One region of the Candidatus Chlorohelix allophototropha genome, then DNA from elsewhere that is predicted to be linked to it. Evidence: a T-box and tRNA genes for the amino acid it is inferred to sense, from the RefSeq annotation. Region 1 holds a T-box; the other holds one or more tRNA genes.
The links. A T-box is a leader RNA that pairs with one kind of tRNA and senses whether it is charged. The one in region 1 lies ahead of pheS (phenylalanine--tRNA ligase subunit alpha), so its partner is inferred to be a tRNA-Phe.
Positions count from the first base shown of each region.

Region 2: it has a tRNA-Phe gene. The T-box ahead of pheS (phenylalanine--tRNA ligase subunit alpha) is inferred to sense a tRNA for this amino acid. The anticodon was not compared.

Region 1 is NZ_CP128399.1:2,830,474-2,838,581, reverse strand. Features, by position in the region: gene pheT (phenylalanine--tRNA ligase subunit beta) at 1-18, opposite strand, end outside; gene OZ401_RS12390 (hypothetical protein) at 78-836, opposite strand; gene pheS (phenylalanine--tRNA ligase subunit alpha) at 858-1,889, opposite strand; T-box leader at 1,944-2,214, opposite strand; gene OZ401_RS12380 (nSTAND1 domain-containing NTPase) at 2,427-5,264, shown strand; gene OZ401_RS12375 (TrmH family RNA methyltransferase) at 5,495-6,460, opposite strand; gene rplT (50S ribosomal protein L20) at 6,532-6,915, opposite strand; gene rpmI (50S ribosomal protein L35) at 7,025-7,228, opposite strand; gene OZ401_RS12360 (ABC transporter ATP-binding protein) at 7,366-8,058, opposite strand; gene OZ401_RS12355 (ABC transporter permease) at 8,077-8,108, opposite strand, start outside.
Region 2 is NZ_CP128399.1:544,895-553,002, reverse strand. Features, by position in the region: gene OZ401_RS02510 (ArsR/SmtB family transcription factor) at 1-54, shown strand, start outside; gene OZ401_RS02505 (hypothetical protein) at 61-966, opposite strand; gene OZ401_RS02500 (DUF2231 domain-containing protein) at 1,113-1,643, shown strand; gene OZ401_RS02495 (arginase family protein) at 1,647-2,792, opposite strand; tRNA gene OZ401_RS02490 (tRNA-Phe) at 2,821-2,896, opposite strand; gene leuD (3-isopropylmalate dehydratase small subunit) at 3,022-3,627, opposite strand; gene leuC (3-isopropylmalate dehydratase large subunit) at 3,638-5,086, opposite strand; gene OZ401_RS02475 (hypothetical protein) at 5,190-5,660, opposite strand; gene OZ401_RS02470 (hypothetical protein) at 5,763-6,209, opposite strand; gene OZ401_RS02465 (cytochrome ubiquinol oxidase subunit I) at 6,477-7,856, shown strand; gene cydB (cytochrome d ubiquinol oxidase subunit II) at 7,868-8,108, shown strand, end outside.

The DNA.
Region 1 (8,108 bases):
AATCGGCGCTTTTATCATGGTCTGGTATTCTCCATTAATTATTTATCACGACATATCCCGCAAGATGGGAATTATTGTTATTCCACAACCCGTCCGCTTATCCAGAAGCTACCGGATACTATTCCACCGACTACCGGCTCGCCCTTTACCATTTCCGAGTCGGCTACTACATCTATCGTCATTGCCAGCGTTTTGATCGACATGTAGAGAAACTCATAGCCGCTATCAGGGTTAGTGCGAGTTTCCACCGCCTCAATGTGTCCAGCAAAAATGGCGGTGGCGGGTGGCGTTGTTTGCTCCCCTTCTGGGGGTTGTTGGTAAAGCCCGGTGGGGAAAAACGACTCTGCTGCGAATTTCCGCTGTCTGCTTTGCGAATTGTAATAGGTTTCTTCATCCCGGTAGCATTCCAACTGATGCGCGAAAGCCGCAAGCTGTAGTGTGACATAACCGGGGCATGCCAGATTTTCATATGCCAAATCGAGGTCAGGCACATCTACCACAAAAGGATAATCGCCCTGCTCTGGGTTCTGCTCGTCCGGGTTAGACCAGCAATGCAGGCTACCTTCGAGGGGCCATTCCTCATCTCGCCAGATTTTTGTAATTCCCACTTTTACCCGGCTGCTTCCGTGAAAATGAGGGTTACAGCCGATAATTTTCCCCTCTATGCTTGCGTCAAGCTGTGTCCAAACTTCTACGCCTTCGCCGGGGGCAAGCAAACTGTAATAGCCTAAGTTGGACTGAATTATTCCACCGTTCTTCGCAGAGCGTACGATTAGCGTATTCCAGTCTTCTTGATTTTCGAACCTGTATCCGATACATGCAAAATGGTCAGCCATTTGTCACCTACATGTTGATTTTTAAGCGAACTGTGACAGGAAGCGCAAATCATTGCGGTAGAACTGGCGAATATCATCAATACCGTACTTGAGCATAGAAATGCGCTCCGGTCCCATTCCGGCGGCGTATCCGCTATACACTTCCGGGTCAATGCCCACGTTGCGTAGCACTTGCGGGTGTATCATGCCCGCGCCCATAATTTCCAGCCAGCCGGTATATTTGCAAGAGCGGCAGCCTACTCCCTTGCATACGCCACAGTCAATCGAAAGGTCAACGCCCGGCTCTACATAGGGGAAGTAGTCGCAGCGGAAGCGCACCTTGCGTTCTTGCCCGAACAGGCGGCGTGCAAAGTCCGCCAGCGTTCCGCGCAGGTCTGCCAGCGTTACGTTTTTATCCACCACCATCAGTTCGCATTGGTAGAACATGAACTCGTGGGTGGCATCGGTGGCTTCGCTGCGGTAGCATTTGCCCGGCACAATAATGCGAATGGGCGGTTGCAGCTTTTCCGCCACGCGAATTTGGTTAGGTGAAGTGTGGGTACGCAGCAAGGTTGACTCGCTGAAATAGAAAGTATCGTGCATCGAGCGGGCGGGATGTCCGGGCGGCATATTTAGCAGCTCGAAGTTGTAATAATCCAGTTCCACTTCGGGTCCTTCGTAAACTTGAAAGCCCATTGCCGTGAAACTTTCGGTAATATCGCGCAGAGTCTTGTTGATGATATGGATGTAGCCGGGCGTAACCGGGCGACCGGGTAGCGTTACGTCCACCCTATCGCTGGCAAGGTTCGATTCGATGGCGGCTTCTTTCAAGACCACTGCTCGCTCATCCACTGCGCTTTCCAGCGCTACTTTCGCCGCGTTTACCGCCTGACCTACTGCCGGGCGTTCTTCCGCCGAAACTGCGCCCATACTCCGCAGGAAGCCGGTTAATTCGCCCTTCTTGCCGAGAAATTTTATACGCCATTCGTCAAGCCCGGTGAGGTCTGTTACCACCGCCAGTTCTTCCAGCGCGGTTTCCTTGACCCGGTTTATTTGCTCCTGCAACTGCGACATGTCGCCGATTCCTCCTGAGTTTATAAAATAAAAAAACCGTCCAGCCACCGCCCCAACAGGGACGCGGTAAACCGACAGCTTCCAAATGCGCTATCAGAAAATGCCACGCGGTACCACCCTGGTTGTTTTTCCCATTCTAAGGAAAAACCGCTCAAACGCTCGATAACGGGATGCTTCCGTGCCGGACTACTCACACAGCCTTGCTGCTTTTCACCCGCAAGCTCAGGAGTGAACTTCGGCGCGCCTACTCCGAAAAGGCTTTCAGTCTGCGACCTTTTCTCCCTGAAGGTTACGGCGGGCTTACTCTCTCCGTCTCAGCCTTATTGCTTTCAGCAAGCACAGCCATCTGTACCTACTTGCAAGTAGTAATTTTAGCCTAATTCACGCCATTTGTCCAGCGATTTTTTGGCGTTGAGGTTGATTTGGTAGGGGCGTGGCTCGACACACCCGGTTTTATTTCAAGTAGCGAATCTTTCCCCCTTTGGGTATAATTAAACCGTAGTTGCGTTACCGATAAACTTACACCGGAGTATGCTAATGCCAGAGCAGATACCACAGGTTAAGGTGTTTCTTTCATCGCCGGGTGATGTCAACGAAGAACGTAAATTGGCGTTGGACGTTCTGGCGAATCTGCCCAACCGCCCCTCTTTACGCGACAAGGTGAGTTTCCGCGCGGTGGCATGGGACAAGCTTGGCGCAGGTACGCCGATGATCGCCAGCAAGTCTCCGCAAGAAGCGATTGACGAGGGTTTGCCCAAACCGTCCAAGTGTGACATTGTGGTGGTAATCTTGTGGTCGCGCATGGGTACGCCCTTTAGCTATAAAGGCGTAGCATATCCTTCCGGCACGCACTATGAATTGCTGGACGCGCTGAGCAATCCCCAAACTTATACGCTCATCTATCATCGCACCGAGAAAAAGCTTTTTGATTTTGACGATGATAAAGGCATAGCGCAGTACAAGAAGGTGCAAGACTTTTTCAAGAGCGACATGTTCTACGACCCTGCTACCGGGTATATACAGCGTGGCGTGAATAGCTACGCCAGCCCTGCCGAGTTCAAGGAAAAGTTCGAGACCGACCTTGAAAGCCTTGTCCAGAAACTGCTAAAGCGTCCGCTTGTACCTGCTATTCCTGATTCCACGCCAGAAACAACGCCCCTTTTCACTTCTACTATATGGGATGGTTCGCCCTTTCCCGGCTTGGTCGCTTTCAAAAAGAAAGACGCGCCTATCTTCTTCGGGCGCGAACATGAGACCGATGCGCTGGTGCGAAAGGTGGCGGAGAGTCGCTTTGTGGCGGTGGTGGGCGCATCGGGCAGCGGTAAATCCTCGCTGGTGGGCGCGGGCTTGTTGCCTCGTTTGGAAACAGGCGCAATTCCCGGCAGCAAAGATTGGCGGGGGGTGCAGTTCACGCCCGGAAAAGAACCGTTTGAGGCGTTGTTTGATGCCTTTCTGAATACCTTCGAGTCGTTACGCCCGCATCCGCTTGATTATCCCGACAAGAAGAGAACCTTTATTGAGAATGTACGGCGCGAACCTGCCTATCTCGGCGAAATACTCAAGGCTTCATTGGACACGGTAAAAGCGCCGGAATGGGCGGAAACGCTGCTGTTCATTGACCAATTTGAGGAACTGTTCACGCTGGCAAAACAAGATGCGATAGAACCGTTTACCGCTATGCTAGGCGCACTGGCAAAGCATCCGCGCTTGCGGGTGGTAGCCACGCTACGGCACGATTTTGTGCATCGCGCCATCGAAATCCCCATAATGGCGGAACTGCTGCGACCGGGCTTTTTCAGCCTAGCCGCGCCTACCGCTGCCGCCTTGTCCCAAATGATAGAGCGTCCGGCGGAAATGGCGGGACTGGCATTTGAGGGAGGCTTGCCCACGCTGATTCTGCACGACACGGGCAGCGCTGCCGGGTCGTTGGCGTTGCTGGCGTACTTGCTGGACGAGTTGTATAAGGTGGCGGTGAAGCGCGACCATTGCCTGACCTATGCGGATTACGAGGGGTTGGGCGGGGTAGCGGGGGCAATCGGCAAGCGGGCTGAGCAAGTTTTTGCGCAGCTACCGGGAGAGGAAGAAGCCAAAAAGCGGCTGTTGGGACGGGTCTTTCGGGAGTTGGTGGCGGTCAACGAAGTAGAGGGGCAGTTTGCTGCCACGCGCCAGCGCGTTGAGCATGCCTGTTTCGGGACAGCGGAATTGGAACTGGTGGAAGCCTTCACGCAGGCGCGGTTGCTGGTGATGGATGAAACACAAGTGGAGGTGGCGCACGAGGCGTTATTCCGAAACTGGAAACGGCTGCGGCAATGGCTGGAGGAGGTGCAGGAAGATTTAATCCTCAAACGGCAGGTGAAAAGCGCGGCGGCAGAATGGTTAAAGCGGGGCAAACCCGACTCGTGGCGTTGGCAGCAAGAGCGGTTGCTGCTGGTGTACGAGATGAAGCAGCGTTTGGAGTGGAAGCCGGAGGTGTTGGAAGAAGAATTCATTGAGCCTGAGCAGGCGCGACTGCTGCGGGAAATAACCCTACTGCAAACTACACATGCGCGGAGACGAGAGATAGGAGATAGGCTGAACATAATCGGGGATACTCGGCGAGGGATAGGCACGCCCGAAATAGCGTGGCTGCCTGTTGCGCCGGGCGGGGAAGTGGAAATAGAAAAGGCTACTTTCAAGGTAGCGCCGTTCTACATCGGGCAATATCAGATAACCTATGGGCAGTATGAAGCCTTTGTGAAAGCGGGGGATGGCTACCAGAACCGGGAGTGGTGGGCAGGATTTCCGAAGGATTACCAACCGCAAAAGCTGGCTGAACAGCGCACCAAAACGTGGAATAACCCGCGCGATACAATCTCTTGGTATCAGGCGGTGGCATATGGGCGGTGGTTGAACAAACGGATGCGGGGCTTACAATTGGGCAATCCGGGAAATGCGCAGGGTACGCCCTTGGTGGTGGGTGAAAACGCGCAGATACGGCTGCCTACGGAATGGGAATGGCAGTGGGCGGCGCAGGGGGGCGCGGAAGCGCGGGAGTACCCATGGGGCGAGGAGTGGCGAGAAGGCTATGCCAATACCGCAGAGGCGGGGCTGAACCGGGCGGTGGGCGTGGGCATGTACCCGCAAGGGGCGGCGAAATGCGGGGCGTTGGATATGAGCGGAAACTTGTGGGAGTGGTGCTTGAACAAGTATGGGAAGCCTTCGGAAGTGGTGGTGGATGGTAGCGGAGATAGTCGAGTGCTGCGGGGCGGCTCTGACGGCAGCAATCAGGCTAATGCGTCCTGCGTGTACCGCAACCTCTTCAACCCTTACAACGATTTCCTCAATTATGGTTTTCGGGTGGTGGTTTGTGCCCCTATGCGCCACTCTGAACTCTGAATCCTCTGATCTCTGAGCCTCTGGCGCTCTTTCCTCTAAATTAACCCAAAAATCTGGGGAGAGGGTAAGGTCAAGGGGGTAAGGAGTAAAGGGAATTCCGTACGCGCGAAGCGCCGCCCGAAAATTGGGGGGTTGGGGCTGGACACGCCCGCGTGGGGTGGCGGGGATGGGTGCAACGGCATGAAGGGCGGTTCACGAACCGCCCCTACGGGTTAAAACGAATCGGGAAATTAATTGGTTTGTTGTCGCAACGCCTCGAAGATGATGAGGCTGGCGGCGATAGAGGCATTGAGCGATTCTGCGCCACCGGGCATGGGGATGTGCAGAAGGCTATTGGCGGCTTTCCAACCATCCGCGCTAGGTCCGTGCGCCTCGTTGCCGATGATTATGGCGGTCGGCTGATTCCAATCCACCTCGTACAAGCTCACGCCCGGCAACGCGCGATAGCTCGCCCGCGATTCGCCCCCTTCGGAGATTTCGCCTTCTGCCAATAACACCTGCTTAATACCCAAATTCTTGAGCTGCTTTACTAAATCAGCCCATTTCTGGTCGAACCGGGTAGGCACATGAAAATGTGCGCCCATTCCGGCGCGTACCGCTTTGGGCGAATAGAAATCCACCGAGCTTTCGGTGAGCCAAACCGCCGCATTGCCGCTTGCCCATGCCGAGCGCAACACCGTACCGAGATTGCCGGGGTCTTGCAAGCCATCGAGAATCAGGTGCAGCTTTTTCGCGGCGAACTGCTCATCTTCCCATGTCAGGAAAGGGATGGCGGCGGCTACTCCCTGCGGGGTTACGGTATCGGAAGCCGCTGCGATTATTCTTTCTGTAACCGGGTACGCGCCCTTTTTTTGCTCCACCATTTCGCTCAGGTCGAACAATAAGCTGCGCCCCGACTCGGTTTTGCGAAGCGAATCCGGCTCAAACAGGGTGAAGGTAGGGGCGATTGCCGCTTTCAAGGCTTCTTTAACCAGCCTGACCCCTTCAATCAGGAAGTGGCGCGAGGCGTAGCGTTCCTTTTTGTTGAGCAGCAAGCGCACAAACTTTGCCTTGTCATTTTCAAGGCTGGTGATAAAACCGCTCTGGGACAACTCAATTTCCGGTTCGGGCTGGGGCTGCGGTTTCTTGAAGTCACTTTTAGGAGGGGCGCTCTTTCTGGCTGAACCAAATGGCGCGGGTCGGCGTTTTTCGGGCATAAAACCTGCTCAAATTTATAAGGGCGGTTTCACACCGCCCCTGTAGTTTCTTACTTCTATAATTATTGCGCTTAAGCGGATTTGGCTACTGCTACGGGCGCAGTTTGGTTTTTTCTGGCAAGCTCCACGATTTCCTTGAAGGCTTCCGGATCATTTACTGCCAATTCTGCCAGCATCTTGCGGTCAACCTCTACTCCGGCTTTGGTCAAACCTTCAATCAAGCGATTGTAGGGCAAACCCAGTTCGCGGGAAGCGGCGTTGATACGCTGAATCCATAGCGCGCGCATATCACGTTTGCGCGTTTGTCGGTCGCGATAGGCGTAAGCAAGGGCTTTCATGCCTATCTGCTTTGCCATCCTATACTGTCTGCTGCGTGCGCCGCGGAAACCTTTCGCTGCTTTTAGAATCTTATCGTGCCTGCGTCGGGTCGCTGCGCCGTTTGTTGCTCTGGGCATTTATAATACCTCCATAAATTGACCGTCAAGGTCAAATTCTAATCCCCTAAAACCCGGTGAGGGTGGTCTGGCACGGGCGCAGCCAGCCGGGGGTAACCAGAAATTCTAACTAATCAAGACCGTAGGGTAGCGCCTTCACAACATGTTTACTAAGCGCGGGATTCATCACGAGGGATTTATCCGCCAAATATTTGTTACGCTTAGCGCGCTTTGCCCGGAAGTGATAGCGACCTACTTTAGGGGTCATCACCTTCCCGGTTGCGCTCAGTTTGAAGCGCTTTGCCGCACCCTTATGGGTTTTGAGCTTGGTCATTTGCGCTTTGTCCTTTCAGTGAGCTTGCTCAGTGAGCTTGCCAGAAACATCTTTACATGATAATGCGCCGAACCAATAAGTTCCAGCGCATTGCACGAATAGCAATAATAACATGGACGGCTAATTAATTCAAATTTTTAGCTCTGCATCACGCTCGTCTCGATGAATTGCCCGTCTTTCATGTGCAACACCCGGTCGGCGCGTGCTGCCACTTTGGGGTCGTGCGTAACCAAAATAACCGTCAAACCCAATTCATCCCGCAGTTTGAAAATTAATTCCAGAATCTCCTGTCCGCGTTCGCTATCGAGGTTTCCGGTAGGCTCATCTCCCAACAAGATGGCGGGTTGATTGGCAAGGGCGCGGGCAATGGCTACTCGCTGCTGCTCACCGCCGGATAATTCTTTAGGCTTGTGCTTCAAGCGATGCCCAAGCCCCACCAATGTTAGCAACTCGGCGGCGCGTTTTTCGGGCTGGAAGCGGCTTTTATCGTCAAATTGCACCGGCAGCGCCACATTTTCCAATGCGGTCAACGTAGGGACAAGGTTAAAGAACTGAAAAACAAAACCAATAGTGCGGTTGCGCACGTCCGCCAGTTTGTCTTCGGAAAGTCGGCTGAGTTCTTGCCCGGCAACCGTAATTGAGCCACTGGTAGCGGTATCCAGCCCCCCGATTAAGCCCAACAGCGTAGTTTTGCCGCAACCGCTAGGTCCTACAATTGCCACCACTTCGCCCTGCTCTACTTTTAGGTTTACTCCCCTTAAAATACTGAGCTTTTCGCGTCCCATTGGGAGTTCTTTTACCAGATTTTGCGCCTCTAGTATGGTCGGCATATTTATCCTTTCAAGCTGTTATTCATATCGCAAAACTACCAGCGGTTTTT
Region 2 (8,108 bases), 680 kb from region 1:
CATCTAGATCATGTACAAAATAATCTGCCGGATCACCATCTCCCTGAAGAATAGATAGCTTTAATAAACACTCTTAAAACGTACTGAGGGGCTGCGTAAGCCCAGTTGGACGTATTTACGCGCTAGGTAATCGGCAACGCTGGCATCTAGGCTTATACGGTTGCCAAAAGACAGATTAAAATGCACTGAAGGCTCGCCGGGAGTAATAGATTCGGGTGGCATCTGGGTGCATTGGAAACTCATTATCTCAAAAGGGGCATTCTGTGACGGGTCGGCATAAAACTCGCGCACCCAAATGTTAGCCGTTTTTCCATCCGGTATTGCCGGAACAATATCGAACTTCTGGTTAGCTTTGAGGCTTTCTTCCATAGGATAAGCGCCACGCCTAGTGGCATAGCTCATAGACATCGCGGTGGCGGCTTCTACATCTTTTGGGAAGCTATATTTATAGCTCACGCCGTTAAATTCCACCTCGAAGTTGTTGTATTTCACGGATAAGCCTTGATCTAGAACCGTCCACCAATCGCCAGTCTGTGGGTCAACCGAATGAAATACAGAGCGGGACGGCTCAACACCATAATCTTTCAATAATTCTCGATTAACCGCAGCCTCGTAACCGGAAGACAATTCATAATCGCGTATCCCTTTTTGAGTGAGGTGTTGCAGGGTTGGCGCTTGTGCAGGGACATCCACCAGATATACTTCGCCCAAATCTTCCGGTAAATAAACCAGAGTCGAAAGATCATCCGGGCTTTGCAATAAGTTCTTCACCAAAAATAACCATTCAGTCCAGTAATAGTTATAGCCGGTAACCCAAAGGTCCCAATAAGGCTGAACATAATCAGTTCGGCAGATGGCTACAAAATCACCGATGACCGTACTTCTACGCAGGTTCTGGAGCATTACCTGCTCGTTTTGAGTTAACGGGGCGTATTTTGCCAGTGCTTGACCTTTTTTAGTTGCCACGATTTGCCTACCCTTTTTGAGGTAACCTACTCCAATACTTTTTTTACCAAACTAAAGCAATAAGCTTACTTTAGCAGTATAATACCATTTTAGCAGATACATTCAAGCTTTTGTTATATTTAGTTAAACCTTGGAGGAACTATTTTATGACCCCCTATGGCGCTCCTCTGCATCCCTTACTTGTTCATTTTCCCATAGCATTATTAATTGCCGGTGTTGTAGCCGGGTTTGTTGCAAGCTTTCCAAAGCTCGGTTGGTTGCGGGTGGTGGAAATGGTATTAATGGCGGTTGGTGGCATTACCGCTTTGGTAACTCGCCAAACCGGGGAAGAAAACGCCGAACGTTTCATGTCAGCGATAAGACGCAGCGGCGCTTCTACCGATGTTTATGAAACCCACAAGCTGTTTGCAAATTTAACAATCGTTGCCTTTGGCTTATTAATCATGTTCAGGTTGGCAATTTGGGGTTGGTTTTTATTGCGTGACAAACAGAAACTTGCAGAACTCAAGAATTCCCCGATAGTTTTTCTGGGTGCTATTTTCGCACGTGCCCAAATTGTGCCTGTCTTTTTTCTAGTAGTGTATCTTCTGGGCGCATTGGTGGCGGTTGGGTTTCTGTCGGCAACGGGCTACTATGGTGGGGAACTGGTTTATACCTATGGTATCGGTATAAAGTAGGCGCTACCTTAAATTCATAGAATCTAAAACGTCTTTAGCCAAGCTCAACATTTGGCTGGATTGTGCTATCGAATCGGGATTAGGTTGTGGCATGTCGGTTAGTGGGTCATGCAAAGCGGTGTAAGCGGCGGCAGAAACAGTTTTTTGCCCGGCAAGTTGTGCCAGCAAGATTGCCCAGCACCGCTCCACAACCTCCGGTTCGTAGCCACCACCGCCTACTACCAATAAGCGTCCATTACAAGCCCGATGAGCCAATGCATGTGTTTGTTCCGCCACATACTCATAGGCTCTGGTGGATAGCTTCAAACCCGACATTCGATCGGTATAGTGCCCATCCGCGCCATATTGCAAGATTATAGCCTGTGGTCTGTAGCGTTCCACCGCTTCAAGCGCCAAATCAAAACCTTTCAGATATTCTGCATCGGTGGTAAAGCGGGGGAAAGGTAAGTTAAGGCAATAACCTTCACCCTTACCACTTCCGCGCTCTTCAAGCGTTCCGGTGCGCGGAAAAAAACGCCCATCGTACATATGCAGCGAGACGGTCAGAATTGGCTCATGATACAGCAAGTTCTGCGTACCATCGCCATGATGTCCATCTACATCGAGAATTGCGATACGTTCAAAACCGTATTGCTTTTGCCAACGCCGAACCGCCATTACTATATCGTTGAACAGGCAAAAGCCGGAAGCTCGATCATATTGAGCATGGTGCAAGCCACCCGCCGGGTTAAAAACATGCTTTACCCTATCGGTAGCAATTAAATCTGCCCCTAAAAGAGTAGCGCCAACTGCCATGGCTGCTCTGCGGTAAATACCACGCCAAGCAGGAGTATCGTTTCGGTCAAACATACCCTCACCTTTTTCATCCATTTCAATGACAAACTGGATATAAGCAGGGTCGTGTACGATGCTCAATTCTTCGATAGTTGCCTGAACCGGGTGGTAAACGCTAACCCTACCGCTTGAGTTTATCTCAGGAGGATTTGCCGGGTCATAGTTGGAATCAATAAGAGCCAATTCGCGGAATTTAAGAAGAGCAACACGATAGCGTTCCCATGAGCGGGTAAGCCGTGAAAAACCACGCTCGTTAAAAACTTCGTGGTAAATTACTGCTGTATCGGATACTGGTGCTAGGGGGTTGTACATCATTGCAGAATAAAACCGCTATAAAAACAAATGGTGCCGAGAACCAGACTTGAACTGGTGACCCTGCGATTTTCAGTCGCATGCTCTACCAACTGAGCTATCTCGGCACTACTTATTAGATCTTTTAAGGCGAGAAGAAGAATACCACATCTTCAGGAAAATTTCAAGCGGATGGGCAAGCCAGTTTCAACTGAGAGCTAAGCTGTCCATCCGCTTGTTAGGTAGCCCTTCCCTATAACCAGGGAGTAGCCTCACGCCGTACCGCTTCAAAAGCGGCGATTTTATCATCAAAACTCAGAGTCCAACCTATGTTATCCAACCCATTGAGTAAACATTCTTTCTTGAATGGGTCTAATTGGAAAGAATAAGTTTTACCCCCTGCCACAGTAATTGTTTGATTGGGCAGATCAATTTGAATTCGTAAACGCGGCTCTGCTTCTATTTCTTCAAAAAGCTCATCCACTGCCTCATTTGGAAGCATTATCGGCAGCATTCCGTTATTAAAGCAGTTGTTGTAAAAAATATCGGCAAAACTCGGCGCGATGATGCTACGAAAGCCGTGCTCATTCAAAGCCCATGGCGCATGCTCACGCGAGGAACCGCAACCGAAATTCTCACGTGTTACCAAAATAGTGGCATTCTGGTAACGCACCTGATTAAGCGGGAATTCAGGGTCAGGCGAACCATCGGGCTTGTAGCGCCAGTTTGCAAACAAACCTTTTGCCATGCCTGTGCGCTTGATACCCTTGAGATATTTCGCCGGGATAATTTGGTCTGTATCAACATTGGCACGGTCAAGCGGCATCACTACACCGTTTAGATTAACGAAGGGTTCCACTTTTATCCTCCTAAAATTCCCACTCACGAACATCTACGAAATGTCCGGCTATAGCAGCGGCGGCAGCCATTGACGGGCTAACCAAATGGGTTCGACCACCCTTGCCTTGTCGCCCCTCAAAATTGCGATTAGAGGTGCTGGCGCAACGTTCGCCTTCCTCTAGTTTGTCCCCATTCATAGCCAAACACATGCTACAACCGGGTTCGCGCCAATCGAAGCCTGCTTCCTTGAAGATTATGTCAAGTCCTTCGTCAATAGCTTGCTGCTGAACCAAACCGCTGCCGGGAACGACCATCGCCCAAACACCTTCCGCTACCTTGCGACCTTTCGCTACACGCGCCGCAAGACGCAAGTCCTCGATACGGCTATTGGTGCAACTACCAATAAAAATTCGGGCGAGTTTAATGTCCTGGATTCTGGTATTTGGAGTCAATCCCATATATTGAAGGGCGCGATAAGCGGAATTTCGAAGGTTTGGATCTTCCAAACTTTCGGGGTCAGGTACGTTACCGGTTACAGGCGCTACCATACCGGGAGTAGTACCCCATGTGACCATCGGCGTAATAGCGGCAGCGTCAAGCACTACAACATTATCATACACTGCGCCTGAATCACTGGGAAGGGTTCGCCAATGTGCCACTGCGGCATCCCAATTAGCCCCTTGCGGCGCATAGGGACGACCTTTCAGATAATCTATGGTGGTATCATCCGGCGCAATCAGACCAGCACGCGCCCCCGCCTCGATTGTCATATTGCAAACGGTCATACGCCCTTCCATAGAAAGAGCGCGAATGGCACTTCCGGTAAATTCAATGGCATAACCTGTGCCACCGCCCGTTCCAATCTCACCGATTATGTAAAGTACAATGTCTTTGGCAGTGCAACCGGGCGGTAACACTCCCTCTACTCTAACTTCCATAGTTTTTGGCTTCATCTGGAGCAGACATTGGCTTGCCAGCACATGCTCAACCTCGCTGGTGCCAATCCCAAAAGCCAGCGCGCCAAATGCCCCATGTGTGCTGGTATGGCTATCCCCGCAAACGATTGTCGTTCCCGGTAAGGTGATGCCTTGCTCCGGCGCAGTTACGTGTACAATCCCGTTGCGGGTATCATCCACCCCAAAAAAGTTAATGCCAAAGTCGGCGGCGTTTTGCTCCATAGTAGCAATCTGCAAGGCACTTTCTTTGTCAATAACCGGAACATTGCTACGTTTCCCATAATTTCCCAGCGGAGTAGTTGGGATACTATGGTCAATCAAACCAAAAGTGAGGTCGGGGCGACGAATCCGCCGTCCGGTAACACGCAAGCCTTCAAAAGCCTGCGGCGAAGTCACTTCATGGGTTAGGTGTCGATCGATATAAATCAGGGTAGCCTGACCGGGTTCTTCCCTTACGACATGGCTTTCCCATATTTTCTCAAAAAGGGTACGCGGTTGAACCGCATTCGATGGATCACTCATGCGCTAGCCTCTCTCAATATAGAATTAATCTTACCCACAGCGCGGAGGTGGTATGAATAGCAACAATCAAGCTAAGTTCAAATCTTTGCAAACCATATTTGTATTACAGCCCAGCTTCAGGCGGCGAAGATGAAGGATTTTCTAGCGACTGTTCCTCCTCTGAAATCTCGGAGTTCTTAGCTACCAGACGTACCCTCAAAATCTTGTTCAAATAATTCAACTTCTGACGAGCAGAATCATTTAGCAGCTTGTATTCCGGGTTAGAAGCAATAACCTCTTTAAGCATCGTCTTGTGGCAAACATCATAAACACGCATAATCTCAGTAGCGCTTACCCCTGAGCGTAAACGTTCGGTTACCACCTTGTCCAGATAATTTACCATAACCCGGTTACTGTTAGCATCTATTGAAGCTATAACTGCATCAAAACTATTTTTAAGTTGCCCACATAAAGTTTCAAACGAAATAGCGCTGTAAGCTGGAAATTGGTTTTTATCTTCAAATATCTGGCGAGCAGCAGCAGAACATATTTCAGACAGCCTTGCCTGAAGCACAGCCGCTAATTGATTATTCATATCCTACCTGCTACTAATAACATAAAGGTCTGGATAGCGTAAAAATCCAGACTTTTAAGCTTAAATAATAGCGCTTATATTAGGCGATTTAGACGGAATATGTCAATTTGGTAAGCTCGTTAGTTTTGAAGCTGAGTTTTCTTCAATGCTGATTGCTATCAGGCGAGTTCTTACAATGGAAGTGAGGTAGTTAATACGCAACCGTACAAAATTGGCAAAGGCAGGATCACCGGGCTTACTACGTATTGCACAGTGTACAGTTTCTTCCATCGTAACTGCCAGTATGTTTAGAATATCATTACAGCTAAACCCTTTTTTCAAGAGTTCTCTGATTCTAATATCGATAATATCTAATACCGGCTTGGCTGAGTTTATCCTGATGGAATCTACAAAGTAAACGAATGTGGCTTTAAAACGATTATGCAATTCTTCTAGAGGGATATTCTTATAAATGGTATATTTTGCCGGGTTAGCCAGTACCCGCAATGCAATTTTGGAGCAGATCTCATCAGTTAAGAAAGCAAGAACATCTGACAAATCCTCGTTCATAGTAATCTTCTCTTACTAATTTTTGCCCACTAAACGAAAATCACATTCAATGAATTTATTATACTCCTTGTTAATAATTTAACAAGTTAACATAATACGAATCAATTCTAGCGCATCACTATAAGGAAAACCAATAGGCATAATTTGCCGATTCAATTTAGTTTTTACCTTGTTTTTACTAAATATTACTACATCCTTTACCGATTTGAGCTATCCTCAATGCAAGCTGTGAAACAAAAGCATTGTTTCGTGTATAAGGAGGTTGGCATGGATGCTCTAATGCTGGCGCGTTGGCAATTTGGCATCACCACGATTTATCATTTTTTCTTCGTACCACTCACACTTGGTCTGTCTTTGCTGGTGGCAATTTTCCAGACCGCATATGTGAGAACTGATAGCGATACTTACAAGCGCATGACCCAATTCTGGGGCAAATTGTTCTTGATTAACTTCGCAATGGGCGTAGTTACCGGTATCGTACAAGAGTTTCAATTTGGAATGAACTGGTCAGAATATTCTCGTTTCGTAGGTGATATTTTTGGAGCGCCGCTGGCAATCGAAGCTTTGCTGGCTTTCTTTTTGGAATCCACCTTCGTAGGCGTTTGGATATTTGGATGGGGCAGATTAAATAAACGTTTGCACCTTGCCTCAATTTGGCTTGTAGTAGTCGGCAGCAATATTTCAGCCCTCTGGATATTGATTGCCAACTCGTTTATGCAACAACCGGTCGGCTATACCCTGCGAAACGGACGTGCAGAAATGACCGACTTTGGCGCGCTTTTAACCAACCCAAATCTATGGGTACAGTGGCCGCATGTGTTCACAGCCGGTGTCGCCACTGCCTCATTCTTTGTAATTGGTATCAGCGCCTGGCATTTACTACGCAAAAAGGGTGATCTTGACCTTTTCCGCAAATCTGCCAGTATTGCTATGGCTACCGCTATAATCGCTAGCATGTTAGTAGCGCTGGTTGGGCATACTCAAGCGCAGCATATGGTACAAACCCAGCCTATGAAGATGGCTTCGGCTGAGGCGCTGTGGAATTCAGAGTCTCCGGCTTCGTTCTCCATCTTTACCATTGGCGATGAAAATGCCAACAAAGATGTTTTCGCCATTAGACTCCCTACCTTGCTCAGTATCCTGTCATATAACAATACTTCAGGCGAAGTGAAGGGCATCAATGACCTTCAAACTGAGTATGAGAAAACCTATGGTCCCGGTGATTATATACCGCCGGTATGGGTGGTTTACTGGAGTTTCCGCGCTATGGTAGGCGCGGGAGGTTTAATGATAGTGCTTTCCCTCTATGGCTTATATTTGGTAATATCTAGAAAGCTCAGCACTCGTTCGTGGTATCTAAAGCTAATGCTGGTTGCGATGGCATTGCCGTATATTGCCAATTCTTCAGGCTGGATTATGACCGAAATTGGACGGCAACCTTGGATAGTATTCGGGCTTATGACTACTGAGAAAGGCGTTTCTACCGCAGTTGGTGCAGAATCGGTGCTAATTTCAGTTGTGATATTCACCTTGCTTTACGGCGCACTAGCAGTGGTTGACGTATATCTTTTGGCTAAGTATGCACGAGATGATGCCAGCGCCAAGCCGGAAAATTCTGAAGAAGCCGATTTAGTGGGCGCATACTAGGAGGGGATGCTATGGATCTGAATACTTTCTGGTTTATCCTAATTGTCATCCTGTTTATCGGCTTCTTCTTCCTAGAAGGCTTCGATTACGGGGTGGGTATCCTGCTTCCCTTTGTAGGCAGGAACGAAAAAGAAAGAAGCGTAGTCATTAGCTCGATTGGACCTTTCTGGGATGCCAATGAGGTCTGGTTACTGACTGCCGGTGGCGCAATTTTCGCAGCTTTCCCGAACTGGTATGCCACTATGTTCAGCG